DNA from 3 places in the Micromonospora sp. DH14 genome. Region 2 is predicted to be linked to each of the others. Evidence: riboswitches for the same ligand, from Rfam matches in the RefSeq annotation. Region 2 holds a riboswitch; each other region holds the start of a gene.

Region 1 (5,535 bases), on a different contig from region 2:
CCGCATGGTCTCGATCCTGCGCTCGATCAAGCGCAACGCAATCTCGGCGAGCGAGGTCGCGTGACTCGCAAGACACCTGATCACGGGTGAGGGCTTGGGCCGGTCCTGTGGCCGAGGTGGCGTAACGGGCTGCACCCACAGTGTGGGAGCGTGCCCACGGCGGTCGGCGTGGCTCGAATCTTTCTCTTTTCGCAGCTCAGGGGCTCGGGCGGCCCGTCAGCGAGGCTGCGAGCGCTCGACGTGGCGCGCTCGACAGCGGTACATTCCAGCCGGGGACTTTCCCACTAACAAGGAATCTATAACCTTCGATACTTTCATGCCTCACATTGAGGGGGACCAATCCCTTCGATGGAGGTACCGATGAACGTTTCTCGGCTCGGCGGGCCGACCCTGTCCCTGTTCCGCATCGTGATCGGTCTGCTGTTCGCGCTGCATGGTCTGACCTCGGTGTTCGGGTTGTTCGGCGGCAACCCGGTGACCGGTGCGGCAATAGCCCCCGGCACCTGGCCGGGCTGGTGGGCCGCGTTGATCCAACTGGTCTGCGGCGCGCTGGTGCTGGCCGGCCTCTTCACCCGACCCGCCGCTCTGCTCGCATCCGGCTCGATGGCGTACGCCTACTTCGTCGTGCACCAGCCGGATCATCTGCTGCCACTGCACAACGGTGGGGAGCTGTCGGCGCTCTTCTGCTGGTCGTTCCTGCTGATCGCGGCCCTCGGTCCGGGTTCCTGGGCGCTCGACACGCTGCTCGCGCGTCGCCGCGACGCTGAGTCCGCGCCGGTGACGCCGATGGCTGAGAGCAGCTCGATCGTCGTCTGACCGCATCCGTACCGCGTCGCCGGGGCCTCGACGAGGCGGCCCTGGCGACGCGCCGGTCACGGCCGCCCCCGTAGGCCCGGCTCTGCGCCCCGCGCGCCGGATCCCGGCTCTGCGCCCCGCGCGCCGGATCCCGGCTCTGCGCCCCGCGCGCCGGATCCCGGCTCTGCGCCCCGCGCGCCGGATCCCAGCTGGGTGCTGATGTCGCAAACGATTCAGCTCCAAAGCGTGCGCGAATGGCAGGTGTCACCCGCTCCGCAGCCGCGACCGCCAGCGACACGTGCGGGAGGGGCCGAAGCGGGAGCGTCAGGCCGATCGGTGTTGGGCGAGGACCGCGTCCAGTAGGCCGGGGTAGAGCTTGTCCAGCTCGTCGCGGCGCAGCCGGACCAGCCGGCTCGTGCCGGCGGCGCGGGTCCGGGTCAGGCCCGCCTCGCGCAGCACCTTGAGGTGATGGCTGCGGGTCGCCTTGGAGACGCCGAAGTCGAAGCTGCCGCAGGGGGACTCGCCGCCCTCGGCGAGTGCCCGGACGATCTGTAGCCGCACGTCGTCGGCGAGCGCGGCCAGCACGCTGGTGACCGGTACGGCGGTCAGGTCAGGCTCGTGCGGCTCCATGTGACCAGTGTAACCCTTGTTCGACAGCGATCGAACAACACCCTATGGTCGGTGTCGTTGGTTCGACGATACTCGAACATTGGAGTTGCCGATGCGATCCCGTGCCACCGCGTACCCACTGGTCGCCGTGCTCGGCTGGGGCGTGATGTTCCCGATCCTGGCCAGCGCGCTCGACCGGGTCGACCCGCTCAACCTGACCACCGCGCGCTACCTGCTGGCCGCCGTCGTCCTGGTCGCCATCCTGCTGCTCCGCGAGGGTGCCGGCGCGCTGGGGCACGGTGGAAGGGCACTGGAGGTGGTGGTGCTCGGAGTGGTCGGCTTCGCCGGCTTCAACCTGCTCACCAACCTGGCGCTCGAACACGCCGCCCCGCAGCAGGTCTCCCTCTTCGTGGCCACCACCCCGGTGATCACCCAGCTCGTCCGCTGGGCTCGCGACGGCGTACGCCCGAAGCCGCTCCTGCTGGCCCTCTCCCTGGTGGCGCTCGTCGGAGTCGGCCTGGTGATCACGCGCGGCAGCCTGGCCGGGCTCGGCCAGTTCGGCCTCGGCGGGCTGATGATGATCGGCGCGGTGCTGGGCTGGGCCATCTACACCCACGGCGCCAGTCGGTTCGGCGAGTGGACGCCGCTGCGCTTCACCACACTGACCGCGCTCGCCGGCACGGCCGCCATGCTCGTCCTGAGCATCGGCGCCGACGCCGTCGGCTGGCAGCACGCGCCAGCCGCCGCCGACCTCGTGGCAATCACCCCGCAGTTGGCGTACGCCGTCGTGGTGGGTGCCGTCATCGCGGTCCTGGCCTGGAACACCGGCGTGCAGCGACTCGGTGCCGCCAACGCCGCGCTGTTCATGAACCTGGTTCCGGTGACCACCTTCGCGGTGCAGATCGCCCGTGGCTACCGCCCGGAACCCGTCGAACTGGTCGGGGCCGCCATCACGATCGCCGCCCTGATCGCCGCGAACCTCGCCGCCCGCCCCCGGACCACGCCGCTGCCCCGGCCGGGTGCGGTGACGGACCCGATCGCGGTGACCGACCCGGTGGCCGTGAACGCCCGCTGACCCACTCCCTGGGATTCGCCCTGGAGGCCACGGCCAGCTTTGCCTAGACTCGGCGGCACAACTGAATACCTCATCCAGAGGGGCTGAGGGATACGGCCCGACGACGCCCCGGCAACCACCCCGCGCGCTCACCGCTGAGCGACCCGCGGGGCAGGTGCCAATTCCGTCCCCGCCGCACCGTGCGATGCGGGGAAAGATGAGAGGACTCTCGACATGACGTCGACGCTCGTCAGCTCCGGCATCGACACCTCCGCCAGCCCGGCCCGCGCCCTGGTCTGCCGCGCCTGTTCGGCCCGCTACCCGCTCGCCGCCCAGCACGCCTGTTACGAGTGTTTCGGCCCGCTGGAGGTCGACTACGACACCTCCGCGCTGGCCACCGTCACCCGCGAACAGATCGAAGCCGGCCCGGACAACATCTGGCGGTACGCCGCACTGCTGCCCGCCGGTCAGGACCCGGCCAGCCGGGTCACCCTCGACCCGGGGCTGACCCCGCTGGTGGCAGCCCCGCACCTCGCCGCCGAGCTGGGCATCACCGCGCCGCTCTGGGTCAAGGACGACAGCGCCAACCCCACCCACTCGTTCAAGGACCGGGTCGTCTCGGTGGCGCTCACCGCCGCCAAGGCGCTCGGCTTCACCCGGTTCGCCTGCGCGTCGACCGGCAACCTGGCCAACTCGGTGGCCGCCCACGCCGCCCGCGCCGGGGTGCCCTCGGTGGTCTTCATCCCCAGCGACCTGGAGCAGGGCAAGGTCATCACCACCGCCGTCTACGGTGGCGAGCTGGTCGCCATCGACGGCTCGTACGACGATGTCAACCGGCTCTGCGGCGAGCTGGTGGAGACCGACGAATTCGAGGACACCGCGTTCGTCAACGTGAACGTCCGGCCGTACTACGCCGAGGGTTCCAAGACCCTCGGCTACGAGGTGGCCGAGCAGCTCGGCTGGCGGATCCCGGCGCAGGTGGTCATTCCGATGGCCAGCGGCGAGCTGCTCACCAAGATTGACAAGGCGTTCTCCGAGCTGGTCGAGATCGGCCTGGTCGAGGCGCCGGCCGGCGGCTGGAAGGTCTTCGGCGCGCAGTCCGCGGGCTGCAACCCGATCGCCACCGCCCTGCACGACGGGACCGACACGATCATCCCGGTCAAGCCGACCGGCATCGCCAAGTCGCTCAACATCGGCGACCCGGCAGCCGGCCTCTACGCCCTGGAGGCGGTCCGCCGCACCGGCGGCTGGATGGAGTACGTCGACGACGACGAGATCCGGGCGGGCATCCGCGACCTGGCCCGCACGACCGGGGTCTTCGCCGAGACCGCGGGTGGGGTGACAGTGGCAGTGCTGCGCAAGCTGGTCGAGTCCGGTCGACTCGACCCGACGGCCGAGACCGTCGTGTTCAACACCGGCGAGGGTCTGAAGACCATCGACGCGGTGGCCGGCCAGGTCGGCCCGACCCACCACATCAAGCCCTCGCTGCGTGCCGCCCGCGACGCCGGCCTCCTCGGCTGACGAACCGAGTGGATCAGCCAGTAACTGGGTTTTCGCTGTGAGTGTGGAAAACCCGCCGCTACGGACTTGACGGCAGGAACCGGACGGCGCAAGATGCTCCGTGCGGGAGGGCATTTCGCCGAAGACTTTTGAAGTTCTTGCGACCCAACGCCGGAGGCGTTGTGCGAGTGTCCCTCCCGACCACGTCCGATCGGGCCAGCGATTAATTCGCTGGCCCGATCGCTTTTTCCTGGTGCACCCTCAGCGGAATGAGCATCACCATCGCGTCGTTCGACGGCGCCGACCGGAGCGCTGTCGACGAGGCGTACCGGATCGGGTCGGCGGCCAACGACGCCGACCTGCCGGACTTCCCGCCCTACTGCCGGCGCCGCTTCGACGCGCTGTTCCACACGCCGATGCCCGGCACCCGGTCCCTCTTCGCGCTGGCCCGACTGGACGGCGTGCCGGCCGGCTACCTCCAGCTGGACCTGCCGCAGCTCGACAACACCGACAACGCCACCGCCGAGCTGACGGTGCATCCGCAGCTGCGGCGCCGGGGAGTCGGCCGGGCCCTGCACGAGTACGGGGTGCGCCTGCTCCGCGAGCACTGCCGCAAGCGGGTGGTGGGGATGGCCGTCTCCGCGCTGCCCGGCGGGCCGGCCCGCAGCGTGGCCGGTGACGCGTTCGCCGCCGCGACCGGCGCTCAACCCGCCCTCGCCGAGGTGCGCCGACGGCTCGACGTCGGCAAGATCGACCGGGTGGCACTGCGAGCGGCGCTCGCCGAGGCCCGCCCACGGGCCGAGGGCTACCAGTCGGTCTGCTGGCAGGGGGCCACCCCGCCGGAGTACGTCGCCGACATCGCCTACCTCGACGGCCGGCTGATGATGGACGCGCCCATGGGCGACGTGCAGTGGGAGCCGGAGCAGGTGGACGCCGAGCGCATCCGCGGCAACGAACGGGCGCTGGACGCCCGGGGCCGGCGGCGCTACCACCTCGGGATGCGCCACGAGGCGTCCGGTCGACTTGTCGCCTGGACGCTGCTGGACGTGGGCGCCTCCGCCGACTGGCACGCCTACCAGCAGATCACCATCGTCGACCCGGCCCACCGTGGGCACCGGCTCGGCCTCATCGCCAAGGCGGAGAACCTGCACCACCTGCTCACCCACGAGCCCGAGGTACAGGTGATCGACACCTGGAACGCGGCGAGCAACAGTTACATGGTGGCGATCAACGAGCAGCTCGGCTTCCGCCCGGTGGACTCCTGGACCGACTGGCAGCTCACCCTCTGACAGGTATCGGCGCTACTGCTCGCGGACCTGACTCAGGCATGCGTCGCTGCCGGGCATTCGCGCTACTGCTCGCGGACCTGACTCAGGCATGATGGCGGGCATGACGGAGACCCCGCATCCCCTGTACGACAGGCACGCCGACACCCTCAACCGTGCGCTGACCGCGATCACGGAGCGGGGCTACTGGTCCGCCTATCCCGAATCCCCCAGCCCCCGGGTGTACGGCGAGACCGCCGCCGCCGACGGTAAGACCGCCTTCGAGGCGTACCTCGGTGGTGATTTCCCGCT
Region 2 (5,535 bases):
CCGGGCGAGCATCTGCGCCTCGGTCTCCATCCGCCGCCGCACCGCGGCCAGGTCCGGTGCCTCACCGTGGCGGACGGTGACCACGAAGCCCGGCCCGATGAACAGGTGCAGCTCGGAGAACTCGACCTCCTCCCGGAGGTCGTCGTAGCGGGCGGCGCGCAGCACCACGAACAGGGTGTGGCCGTAGCGCTCCAGCTTGGGCCGCTGGTGGGCGTTGATCGCGTCCTCGACCGCCAGGTCGTGCAGCCGGAACTCGCGGGCCAGCGAGGTGATCTGCTCGATGTCGGGCCGGTACAACCCGATCCAGGCCATCGCGTCGTCCTGCTCCTGCAGGCAGCGGTACGTCTCGGCGAGGCCGGACGGCGAGGCGAACCGGTGCCCCCGGAGGTAGACCGCGCTGTCCACCAGGCCGTGGGAGGCTGCGGGCGACTCCGGGGACGGCACCACGCCGACCCTCGTCTCGTACTCGTCGAGTTGACGGCCGAAGCCACCACCCGGGCGGAAGCGACGGCCGCCGACCATGCCCTGTCCCCTCCCCCGGTGCCGTCCGGTCCGGACCGGGAGGCTGCATCCCCGGTGCCCTGGGCCCGAAACCCGCCGGGGCGTCGGCTGGGTTCCGCGCACCGGCGGACGGCGGCGGCCCGGCGGGCGGATACTCACGGTGACCGTGAGCGGGATGACGGGGGACGCGCCGGTGACGTTCGACAGACGCGCCGGCCGGTTGCGGGGGTGGCTGCTCGACGCCGGCTCGGACCAGGCCGTGCAGCACCCGGGACCGCACGGGCGCCCGCCGGAGCACCGGCTCCACCCGTGGTGGAAGGTGATGTGCCTGACCGGTGTGGACTACTTCTCCACGCTGGGCTACCAGCCGGGCATCGCGGCGCTGGCCGCCGGGGCGCTCTCGCCGGTGGCGACGCTGGTGCTGGTGCTGGTGACCCTGCTGGGCGCGCTGCCGGTCTACCGGCGGGTGGCGGTGGAGAGCCCGCACGGTGAGGGCTCCATCGCGATGCTGGTCCGCCTGCTGAGCTACTGGCCGGGCAAGCTGCTGGTGCTGGTGCTGCTCGGTTTCGCGGCCACCGACTTCATCATCACCATCACCCTCTCGGCGGCCGACGCGACGGCGCACATCGACGAGAACCCCTTCTGGCCGAGTGCGCTCAAGGGGCACGAGGTGCTGCTCACGCTGCTGCTCCTGGCGCTGCTGGGCGCGGTGTTCCTCAAGGGATTCAGCGAGGCCATCGGGATCGCCGTCATCCTGGTCGCGGTGTACCTGACGCTGAACGCGGTGGTGGTGGCCGACGCGCTGTGGCGGGTGGTGACGCACCCGAGCGCGGTCGACGACTGGACCTCCGCGCTGACCACCGGGCACGGCGACCCGTGGCTGGTGGTCGGGCTGTCGCTGCTGGTCTTTCCGAAGCTGGCGCTGGGCCTGTCCGGCTTCGAGACCGGGGTGGCCGTCATGCCGAGCGTACGGGGTGACCCGCAGGACTCGGAGGCACGACCGTTGGGCCGGATCCGTGGCGCGCGCCGGCTGCTCACCACCGCAGCGCTGATCATGAGCGCTTTCCTGATCACCAGCAGCGTGACGACAACGGTGCTGATCCCGCCGGACGCCTTCCAGCCGGGCGGGCCGGCGAACGGCCGGGCGCTGGCCTACCTGGCGCACGCCCACCTCGGCGAGGTGTTCGGCACCATCTACGACCTGTCCACCATCGGGATCCTCTGGTTCGCCGGAGCGTCGGCGATGGCTGGTCTGCTCAACCTCGTGCCGCGCTACCTGCCCCGTTACGGCATGGCGCCGACCTGGGCGCGAGCCGTCCGGCCGCTGGTCCTGGTCTTCACCTCGGTGGCGTTCCTGATCACGATCGTCTTCAAGGCCAGCGTGGACGCGCAGGGCGGCGCGTACGCCACCGGGGTGCTGGTGTTGATCACCTCGGCCGCGACGGCGGTGACGCTCGCGGCGCTGCGGCAGCGTCAGCGCGGTCGCAGCATCGCGTTCGGCATCATCGCGGTGATCTTCGTCTACACGACGCTGGCGAACGTGGTGGAACGCCCCAGTGGCGTCAAGATCGCCGCTTGTTTCATCGGCGGGATCATCCTGGTGTCGGTGTTGTCCCGGCTGATGCGGGCCTACGAGCTGCGCGTCAACCACGTCGAGTTGGATCCGGCCGCGGCCCGGATCATCGACGAACGCGCCGGCCGGCGGATCCGCCTCATCGCACACGAACCCGACCGGCGCGACGAGGCGGAGTACCGCGCCAAGCTCGCCCAGACCATGGCGGACAACGACTTCCCCGACGACAGCGACGTCATCTTCGTCGAGGTCGAGGTCACCGACCCGTCCGACTTCGAGACCGGGGTGCTGGTCCGCGGCAGCGTCGTCGACGGCCGCTTCCCGGTGCTCAGCCTGGCCAGTTCGTCGGTGCCCACCGCGCTGGCCGCCCTGCTGCTGGAAATCCGCGACCGCAGCCGTCGGCGACCCCGCATCTACTTCGAGTGGTCCGAGGGAGGGCCGGTCCGCAACTTCCTGCGCTACCTGGCGTTCGGGCAGGGCGCGATCGCCTCGGTGACCCGGGAGATCCTGCGCCGCCAGGAACCCGACCCACACCGCCGACCGCACGTGCACGCCGGCTGACCTGGGCGCGGGGCGGACCGTCGCGCACGGTGAGCGTGGTCATACCGACTGGACGCGGCACCCGTCGGTGCTGCTAGCCTCGGCGCAGGTCATGAGCGCCAGCGCGAAGCCCCGGCTCGCTGGCCGGCAACCCTCCTCCGCGGTGGGGTGCCCCGGGTGAAGACCAGGCACCGGCACGACGTCGGCGCAAGCGTGGCCTGGCACCCAGGTCAGCACAGACCCGGGAGAACCATGCGCATCCTCAGCACCACCCCACCGACTGACGTCGCGGACCTCCGCACCGGTCGACCCTCGCCCGCACTGACGCGGCGACGGCACGTGGACACGATGCGAATGTGCAGCGCCGCCTGTCGTCGCGGCACCGCGCTCTAGCACCACCCTCCCGAAACCCCTTTCCACCGGTACGCCCATCGGGCGCGCCGTCGGTGGCGCACACCCGCGCCCGCCGAGACACCACCCTTCGGAGACACCAGTGCGATTCCTTCCCGCAGTGACCCGTGCCGCCGCCCTGGGGGCGGCGGCGATCCTGGCCGCCACCGCCCTCACCGCCTGCGGCGACGACAGTTCGTCCGACGCCAACCCGTACGGCCTGGCCCAGCCGGGCGTACTGCGCGCCGGCACGCTGACCGACGCGCCGCCGAACGTGTACCTCAAGGACGGCAGGTTCACCGGCTTCGACAACGACCTGCTGACCGCCGTGGCCGGCAAGCTCGGCCTCACTGTGGAGTTCGTCGGCACCGACTTCTCCGCGCTGCTCAGCCAGGTCAACAACCGCAAGTTCGACGTCGGCAGCTCCTCGATCACCATCACCGAGGCCCGCAAGAAGACTGTCGACTTCGGCAACGGCTACGACTTCGGCTACTTCGGCCTGGACGTCCCGGCCGGCTCGCCGATCACCAGCTTCGACCAGCTCACCGGCAAGCGGGTAGTGGTGGTGCAGGGCACCGTCCAGGACGACTACGCCACCGGCAAGCAGCTGAACCCGGTGCGGGTGCCGGACTACAACGGTGCGATCAACCAGCTCAAGGCGGGCACCGCCGACGCGTGGATCGCCCCGGCGGAGATCGGCGAGAAGTCGGCCGCCGACAGCAACGGCAAGATCACCGTGGCGGCCAAGCAGCTCAGCCCGGCACCGACCGCGTACGCCGTGGCCAAGGGCAACGACAAGCTGCGCGAGGCGCTGAACAAGAGCCTCGACGAGGTCATCGCCGATGGCACCTGGACCCGGTTGCAGGCGCAGTACTACCCGGGTCGGCCGATCCCGGCGGACTTCAAGCCGGGCAGCGGCGCGGTCACGGTGGCGCCGTCGGCGTCCGCGTCGGCGGCGTCCTGAACCGGTGACGAACGAGCGGGGCGGTAGGAGAGGCGACACATGGATCCGTTGAGCACCCTGTGGGAAACGTTCTTCGACTGGGACTCGATGCGCGAGGCGCTGCCCGAGATGCTGACCGTCGGGTTGCCCAACACGCTGATCCTGGCGGTCTCCGCCGCCCTGCTCGGCTCGGTGCTGGGCCTGCTGCTGGCCGTCGCGGGGATCTCCCGAAGCCGCTGGTTGCGCTGGCCGGCGCGGGTCTACACCGACGTGTTCCGGGGGCTGCCGGCCGCCGCGACGATCCTGCTGATCGGCGTCGGGTTGGCCCCGCTGGGCATGCAGGTCTGGGGACCGGACCCCTACCCGTTGGGCATCCTGGCGCTGTCGCTCATCGCTGCCGCGTACATCGGGGAGATCTTCCGCTCGGGCATCCAGTCGGTGGAGGCCGCCCAGTTGGAGGGCGCCCGGGCGCTCGGCTTCTCCTGGGCCGACGCGATGCGCCTGGTGATCGTCCCGCAGGGCATCCGGCGGGTGCTGCCGGCCTGGGTGAACCAGCTCATCGCGCTGATCAAGGACTCCAGCCTGGTCTACTTCCTCGGCCTGGTGGCCAGCCAGCGGGAGTTGTTCCGGATCGGGCAGGACTACGCGGCCACCACCGGCAACGAGTCGGCGCTGCTGCTGGCGGGGCTGTGCTACCTGGCGTTGACCGTTCCGTTGACGCACGTCGTGAACTGGATCGACCGCCGGCTGCGCAACGGTCGGCCGGCCACCGCGCCGACAGACGAGGACGACGACACCACGCCGTACGCGATGGAAGGAGACCGGCGATGACCGCCGCCAGCACGACCTCGGTCAGCCTCGACGTACGCGACGTGCACCTCGCCTTCGGACCGAACCGGGTGCTGCGCGGCGTCGACCTGTCGGTGCCGCGTGGCGCGACGGCCTGTGTCATCGGCCCGTCCGGGTCGGGCAAGTCCACCCTGCTGCGCACCATCAACCGGCTGATCGAACCGGACCGGGGCGACGTGCTGCTGGACGGGCGCAGCGTGCTGGGCGACGACCCGGACGCGCTGCGGCAGCGGGTGGGCATGGTGTTCCAGCAGTTCAACCTCTTCCCGCACATGAGCGTGCTGCGCAACGTCACGCTGGCACTGCGCCGACTGCGCAAGCTCGGTGAGGACGAGGCGGACGCGCTCGCCCGCGCCCAGTTGGAGCTGGTGGGGCTTGCCGGCAAGGCGAACTCCCGGCCGGCGCAACTCTCCGGTGGTCAGCAGCAACGGGTGGCGATCGCGCGTGCGCTGGCGCTGCGGCCCGAGGTGATGCTCTTCGACGAGGCGACCTCGGCGCTCGACCCGGAGCTGGTCAAGGGTGTGCTCGGGGTGATGGCCGACCTGTCCGCCGCCGGGATGACCATGGTGGTGGTGACCCACGAGATGGGCTTCGCCCGGCAGGTCGCCGACACCGTCGCCTTCATGGACCGGGGTGTGGTGCTGGAGGCCGGCCCGCCCGAGGCCGTCTTCGAGCGGGCCGAACATCCGCGGCTGCGCCGGTTCCTCGACCAGGTGCTCTGAGCCGCGGGCGGCCGTCA
Region 3 (5,535 bases), on a different contig from region 2:
GTGGGCGTCGGGGTGGCAGTCGGTGACCTGCTGATCTATTTCCTCGGCACTGGCGCGTGGCAGCTCGGCCTGGTGGTCACGGTGGCGATCCTGCTCACCATCTTCGCCGGGGCGAGCGTGGCGATCGTCATCCAGGCGGCGGCCACCGCGGTGCTGATCGTGACGCTGAGCCCGTCGACCCAGAACCTGGAGATCCCCCGCTTCGTCGACGCGTTCCTCGGCGGCGGGGTCGCGCTGCTGGTCACGGCGGTGCTGCTGCCGCTGAACCCGCTCCGGGTGATCAACCGGGCCGCCCGACCCGCCCTGGACCTGCTCGCCTCCCAGCTCGACGCCACCGCCGACGGGCTGCGCAACCGGGACCGCGCCACCATCCAGCGCGCGCTGGAGAGGTTGCGCAACAACAAGGAGGAGTTGGCCACGCTGGGCGAGGCGATCGAGGGGGCGAAGGAGACCGCCACCCTCTCCCCGGCCCGTTGGCACCGCCGCGACGAACTGACCCACTACGCGGAGGCGGCCGATCCGATCGACCGGGCGATGCGCAACAGCGGTACGTTGATCCGCCGGTCCGTCACGCTGGTCGAGGACGAGGAACCGGTGCCCGATCCGATGCCGGACGCGATCGGTCACCTCGCCGAGTCGGTCCGGCTGCTCAAGCACGAGTTCGCCGCCGGCGAGGAGCCGGAGAAGGCCCGGGAACGGTCGCTGCGGGCGGTCAGCGAGGCCGGCCGGGCGTACGGCGACGGGGTCGGCTTCTCCGGCAGTGTGGTGGTCGCCCAGGTCCGTACCACGGCGAGCGACCTGCTGGTCGCCTCCGGAATCGAGCAGGAGGAGGCGAACCGGTGGATCCGCACCGCCTTCGGGGAGCAGGAACGCCCGGCCGGTGAGCCCGCCGAGCCCGGCGAGGCGCCGAAGCCACCCACCGCCCCGCCGGTCGGCTGAGCGGGGCCGCGCCGGCCGGGCCTCAGCCCAGCTCGGCCAGCGCCGCGAGCAGCCGGTCCACCTGCGCGGCCGTGCTGCCCAACCCGATGCTGGCGCGCAGCGCGGTGGGCGGCAGGTCCCGCCGGCCGGTACGCCCCGCCGCCTCACTGAGCAGCCGCCGGGCCAGCGGGTGGGCACAGAACAACCCGTCCCGTACGCCGATGTGGTGCTCGGCGGCCAGCCGGGTGGCCACCTCGGTGGAGTCCCGACCGGCGACCACGAACGAGACGATGCCGACCCGGGGCGCGTCCGGGCCGAAGGTGCGCAGCTCCACGACGTGCGGCAGGGCGGCGAGGCCGGTCCGCAGCCGGGCCAGCACTGCCTGCTCGTGGGCGGCCAGCGCGGCCCGGTCCACGTCGTCGAACGCCGTGCACACCGCCGCCAGCGCAACCGCGCCGAGCAGGTTCGGGGTGCCGCCCTCGTGCCGGGCCGGACCGGTCGCCCAGGTCACGTCGTGGGTGGCCGGCCCGACGTGACTGGTGGCCCCGCCGCCGGCCAGGTACGGCGGCGCGGCGTCCAACCAGTCCGCCCGGCCGATCAGCACACCCGCGCCGAACGGCGCGTACAGCTTGTGGCCGGACACGGCCAGATAGTCGACGTCCAGCGTGAGCAGGTCGACCGGGGCGTGCGGGGCGAGTTGGGCGGCGTCGAGCACGATCCGGGCACCGTGCCGGTGGGCCACCCGCGCCAGCTCGGCGACCGGCCACCGCTCACCGGTCACGTTGCTCGCACCGGTCACCGCGACCAGCACCGGCAGCGCCGGGTTGCTGCCCCGACGCAGCTCGGTCAGGGCTGCGGCGAGATCGCGTACCGCCCCGTCGGGGTCGGTGGGCACCGGCAGCCGCACCGATCCGCGCGGCCAGGGCAGCAGGTTGGCGTGGTGCTCGCCGGCGAACGTGACGACCGTCGTGCCGGCCGGCACGGCCCGCGCCAGCAGGTTGAGCGCGTCCGTGGTGTTGCGGGTGAAGATCACGTGATCGTCGGCGCGAGCGCCGAAGTGGTCCCCGATCGTCTGCCGGGCCTGCTCGTAGGCGAGGGTGCAGCGTCGCGACAGCGCTCCCGCGCCGCGGTGCACGCTGGCGTACCAGGGCAGCAGCTCGGCCACCGCGTCGGCGGCGGCCCGCGCGCACGGTGCGCTGGCCGCGTAGTCCAGGTTGATCTCGCCGGGCACACCGAGGACGTCGAGCGGCGCGGACGGCCCGGCGGACACTGCGGGTAGCGAGGGAACGAGGGTGACGGACACGCCGGAACCTCCGAGGTCAGGGACCCCGGGTGCGACATCGGGACGGGGTCCGCGCTTGCCCAGCACACCGATCGGGCTGGGCCCGGTCATCACCCGGGGCACCCCACCGCGAACTCGACGAGGGTTGCCGGCCAGCAAACCGGGGCTTGACGCTGGCGCTCGTGACCTGCCGGCAGCATAGCGGCTACCGATGCGGCCGAACCAGCCGGCGGTGGATGGCTACGCTGACCGCATGGCCGACACCCCGCCCGGTTCACCGCTGCCGCCGTCGCCCGCCGGCCCGCCCGCGCCCGCCGCCCCGCCGGTGGGCGAGACGCCGCGGATGCCGCTGCGCCGACTGGGCTGGCGGCGGTTCCTGGTGCTGGCCGGGGTGGTGCTGTTCATCGCGGCGTGCGCGGTGTTCATGGTCTTCACGCTCGGCCAGTCGCTCGGTGCGCAGGCCCTGCTGATCGGGGTGGTGGCCGCCATCCTGCCGGTGCCGGTGCTGGTCGGCTGCTTCCTCTGGCTGGACCGGTACGAACCCGAGCCGCTGAAGTATCTGATCTTCTGCTTCGCCTGGGGTGCGTTCGTCTCCACCGCCGCCTCGCTCACTGTGAACGACTTCGCGGCCAACCGGTTCGCCGACTGGGGCCTGCCGTCCGCGCTCACCGGGGTGCTGGTGGCGCCGTTCATCGAGGAGTTGACCAAGGCGCTGGGCCCGATCCTGCTGCTGGTGTTCCGCCGCCGCGAGTGGTCCGGGATCACCGACGGACTGGTCTACTGCGGGCTCTCCGCGGTCGGCTTCGCGATGGTGGAGAACATCCTCTACCTGGGCGGTTTGGGCTACGCCTCCGGTGCCGACCGCTACGGCCCGGCGACCGGCATCCAGCAGGTCATCGCGATCTTCATCCTGCGGATCCTGCTGTTCGGGTTCGCCCATCCCCTTTTCACCTCGATGACCGGTGTGGGGCTGGGGATCGCCTCCCGGACGGCCGACCGGCGCATCCGGGTGCTCGCCCCGATCGCCGGCCTGCTGCTGGCGATGATGCTGCACGGCACGTGGAACCTGCTGCCCACGCTCACCCAGGCCACCGGCGAGGCCGTGATCATGCTGTACGGCTTCCTGGGCCTGATGGTGCCGGTCTTCTTCGGCACCGTGGGGCTGGCGCTGTGGCTGCGCGCCTGGGAGGGGCGGCTCACCGAGCGGGTCCTACCCGACTACGTGCGCGCCGGCTGGCTCAGCCCGCCCGAGGTGGCCGCCCTGAGCAGCCTCGGCAGGCGGCACGCCGCCCGCAGTTGGGCGCGGCGGGTGGCCGGCGACGCCGGGGTGCGGGCGATGCGGGGTTACCAGTCCGCCGCGACCCGGCTGGCCCTGCTGCGCGACGGGACGCTGCGCGGTCTGGACCGCAAGCCCGCCGACCAGGAGCGGACCGCACGTGAGGAGCGGGAGTTGCTGGACGCCATCAGCGCGTACCGGACGTTCTTCGTCGGTCGGGACCCGCAGGCCCCGGCGGGGGTCTGGGACGGCAGCCGCTACCACCTGCGCTTCCCGGACGGCACCCAGCGCCCGGTGGACGCGCCGCACGAGCCGGTGGTGCCGATCCCGGTGGTGCTGGCGCCCGCCCCGGCTCCGGTGGGGTACGCAGCGCCCGGCTGGCCGGGGCCGCGATCGGCGCCCCCCTGGCCGCCGACGCACCCCTGAGCGCCGTCGACGGGCGGCTCAGGCCGGTGGACCGGCTCAGGTCATCAGCGAGGTGAGGAAGTCACCGAAGCCCTGGAACATCGCGATCAGCGCGGCCCCGATCGCCCGGAACATCTGCGCGGCACCGTCCGGCCGGAAGGCCATGAAGTAGATCAGGAACGCGACACTGCCCCAGGTCAACAGCTTCTTCACGAATACCGGCATCGTCCCTCCCCAGGGCCACGGTCGCCGGATGGCTTCCCGTCGTGCGGCCGGGCAAACGGTGCGCGACGGGGCCTGGTGGCCGGGGGAGGTGCGTCAGAGGTAGAGGCCGGTCGAGTCGTTCTCGATCCGCTCGGCGGCGACGGCGTGCACGTCCCGCTCCCGCAGCAGCACGTAACCGCGGCCGTGCAGCTCGACCTCGGAGCGGTCGTCCGGGTCGAAGAGCACCCGGTCGCCGGAGACGATGGCGCGCACGTTCGGCCCCACCCCGACGGCGGTGGCCCAGGCGAGGCGCTTGCCGACCGCCGCGGTAGCCGGAATGACGATGCCGGCGGTGGAGCGGCGTTCGCCCTCGCTGCCCTCCATGCGTACCAGCACGCGGTCGTGCAGCAGGCGGATCGGCAGGCCGGCGTCCAGATCGTTGTCGGCGGTCACGCCGCAGACGCTACCGTGTGGGCCGACGGCTACCGGCCGGTGGTTACGCCGGAGGTGGTCGGGGCATTGTGTGGCGGAACCCCCTACGGTGTCGGGAACGGACGTATGCTGTCCGACCTGTCACCGTGGGCGGGCCGGGTTCTCTGCCAGGAGGTGCGCTTGAGCCGCTTCGAGCGGGTACGCGGGCGGCTTCGCCGCGCCTACCAGTCACGACAGGCGTCGGCGCGTGCCGACGAGGGCGCGGCGAATGACGCGCTGAACGACGCGTCGCCGGCCGCCCGGGTGGCATCGCCGGCCGTGCCGGGGCCGACCGCGCCGACGAGCGCCACCGTCTACGGCGCGGAACCACAGGTGGACCTGCACAGCTCCACGTCGAGCCGGGACGACGCCGACGTTCCGCACGGACTGCGGATCGCCGCCGCGTGGTGTTGGCGACTGATCGTGATCGGCGTGGTGGCCTGGGCCCTGCTGCGGATAGTCGGCACGATCAAGATCGTGATCATTCCGCTGGCCATCGCGCTGCTGCTCTCGGCGCTGCTCGCGCCGGCGGTGGGCTGGCTGCTGCGGATCCGGTTCCCCCGGTCGCTGGCGACCGCTGTGGTGCTGGTCGGCGGCCTGGCCGCGGTGATCGGCACGCTGACGCTGGTGGTCAACGAGTTCATCCGCGGCGTACCGGAGCTGAGCGAGAAGTCGTCGGAAGGTGTCCGGCAGATCCAGAACTGGCTGAAGACGGGCCCTCTGCACCTCTCCGACACCCAACTCGACAGGTACATCGACGAGGCGCAAGCCTGGATCAACAACAACACCTCACGGTTCACCAGTGGCGCGCTGAGCACCGCCGCGACGCTCGCCGAGGTGCTCACCGGCACGCTGCTCGTGCTGTTCGCGACGTTCTTCTTCCTGCGTGACGGCAACCGGATCTGGCGTTTCCTGGTGCGGCTGCTGCCGGTGGCCGCCCGGTGGAAGGTCGACGACGCCGGCCGCGCCTCCTGGCAGA

The links. Region 2 has a riboswitch for S-adenosylmethionine ahead of QCZ28_RS21885 (ABC transporter substrate-binding protein). Riboswitches for the same ligand answer to the same signal wherever they lie in the genome.
Region 1: another riboswitch for S-adenosylmethionine. It lies ahead of thrC (threonine synthase); the one in region 2 lies ahead of QCZ28_RS21885 (ABC transporter substrate-binding protein).
Region 3: another riboswitch for S-adenosylmethionine. It lies ahead of QCZ28_RS05540 (aminotransferase class V-fold PLP-dependent enzyme); the one in region 2 lies ahead of QCZ28_RS21885 (ABC transporter substrate-binding protein).

What each region holds. Positions count from the first base shown of each region.
Region 1 is NZ_JARVKT010000002.1:274,236-279,770, forward strand. Features, by position in the region: gene QCZ28_RS05445 (DoxX family protein) at 361-816, shown strand; gene QCZ28_RS05450 (metalloregulator ArsR/SmtB family transcription factor) at 1,120-1,425, opposite strand; gene QCZ28_RS05455 (DMT family transporter) at 1,517-2,479, shown strand; SAM riboswitch class I at 2,547-2,682, shown strand; gene thrC (threonine synthase) at 2,693-3,979, shown strand; gene QCZ28_RS05465 (GNAT family N-acetyltransferase) at 4,228-5,247, shown strand; gene paaN (phenylacetic acid degradation protein PaaN) at 5,348-5,535, shown strand, end outside.
Region 2 is NZ_JARVKT010000017.1:106,200-111,734, reverse strand. Features, by position in the region: gene corA (magnesium/cobalt transporter CorA) at 1-522, opposite strand, end outside; gene QCZ28_RS21890 (amino acid transporter) at 677-2,635, shown strand; SAM riboswitch class IV at 2,723-2,834, shown strand; gene QCZ28_RS21885 (ABC transporter substrate-binding protein) at 3,108-3,968, shown strand; gene QCZ28_RS21880 (amino acid ABC transporter permease) at 4,008-4,778, shown strand; gene QCZ28_RS21875 (amino acid ABC transporter ATP-binding protein) at 4,775-5,518, shown strand; gene QCZ28_RS21870 (fatty acid desaturase) at 5,533-5,535, opposite strand, start outside.
Region 3 is NZ_JARVKT010000002.1:294,997-300,531, forward strand. Features, by position in the region: gene QCZ28_RS05535 (FUSC family protein) at 1-939, shown strand, start outside; gene QCZ28_RS05540 (aminotransferase class V-fold PLP-dependent enzyme) at 962-2,221, opposite strand; SAM riboswitch class IV at 2,268-2,388, opposite strand; gene QCZ28_RS05545 (PrsW family intramembrane metalloprotease) at 2,412-3,902, shown strand; gene QCZ28_RS05550 (hypothetical protein) at 3,939-4,106, opposite strand; gene QCZ28_RS05555 (co-chaperone GroES) at 4,200-4,538, opposite strand; gene QCZ28_RS05560 (AI-2E family transporter) at 4,644-5,535, shown strand, end outside.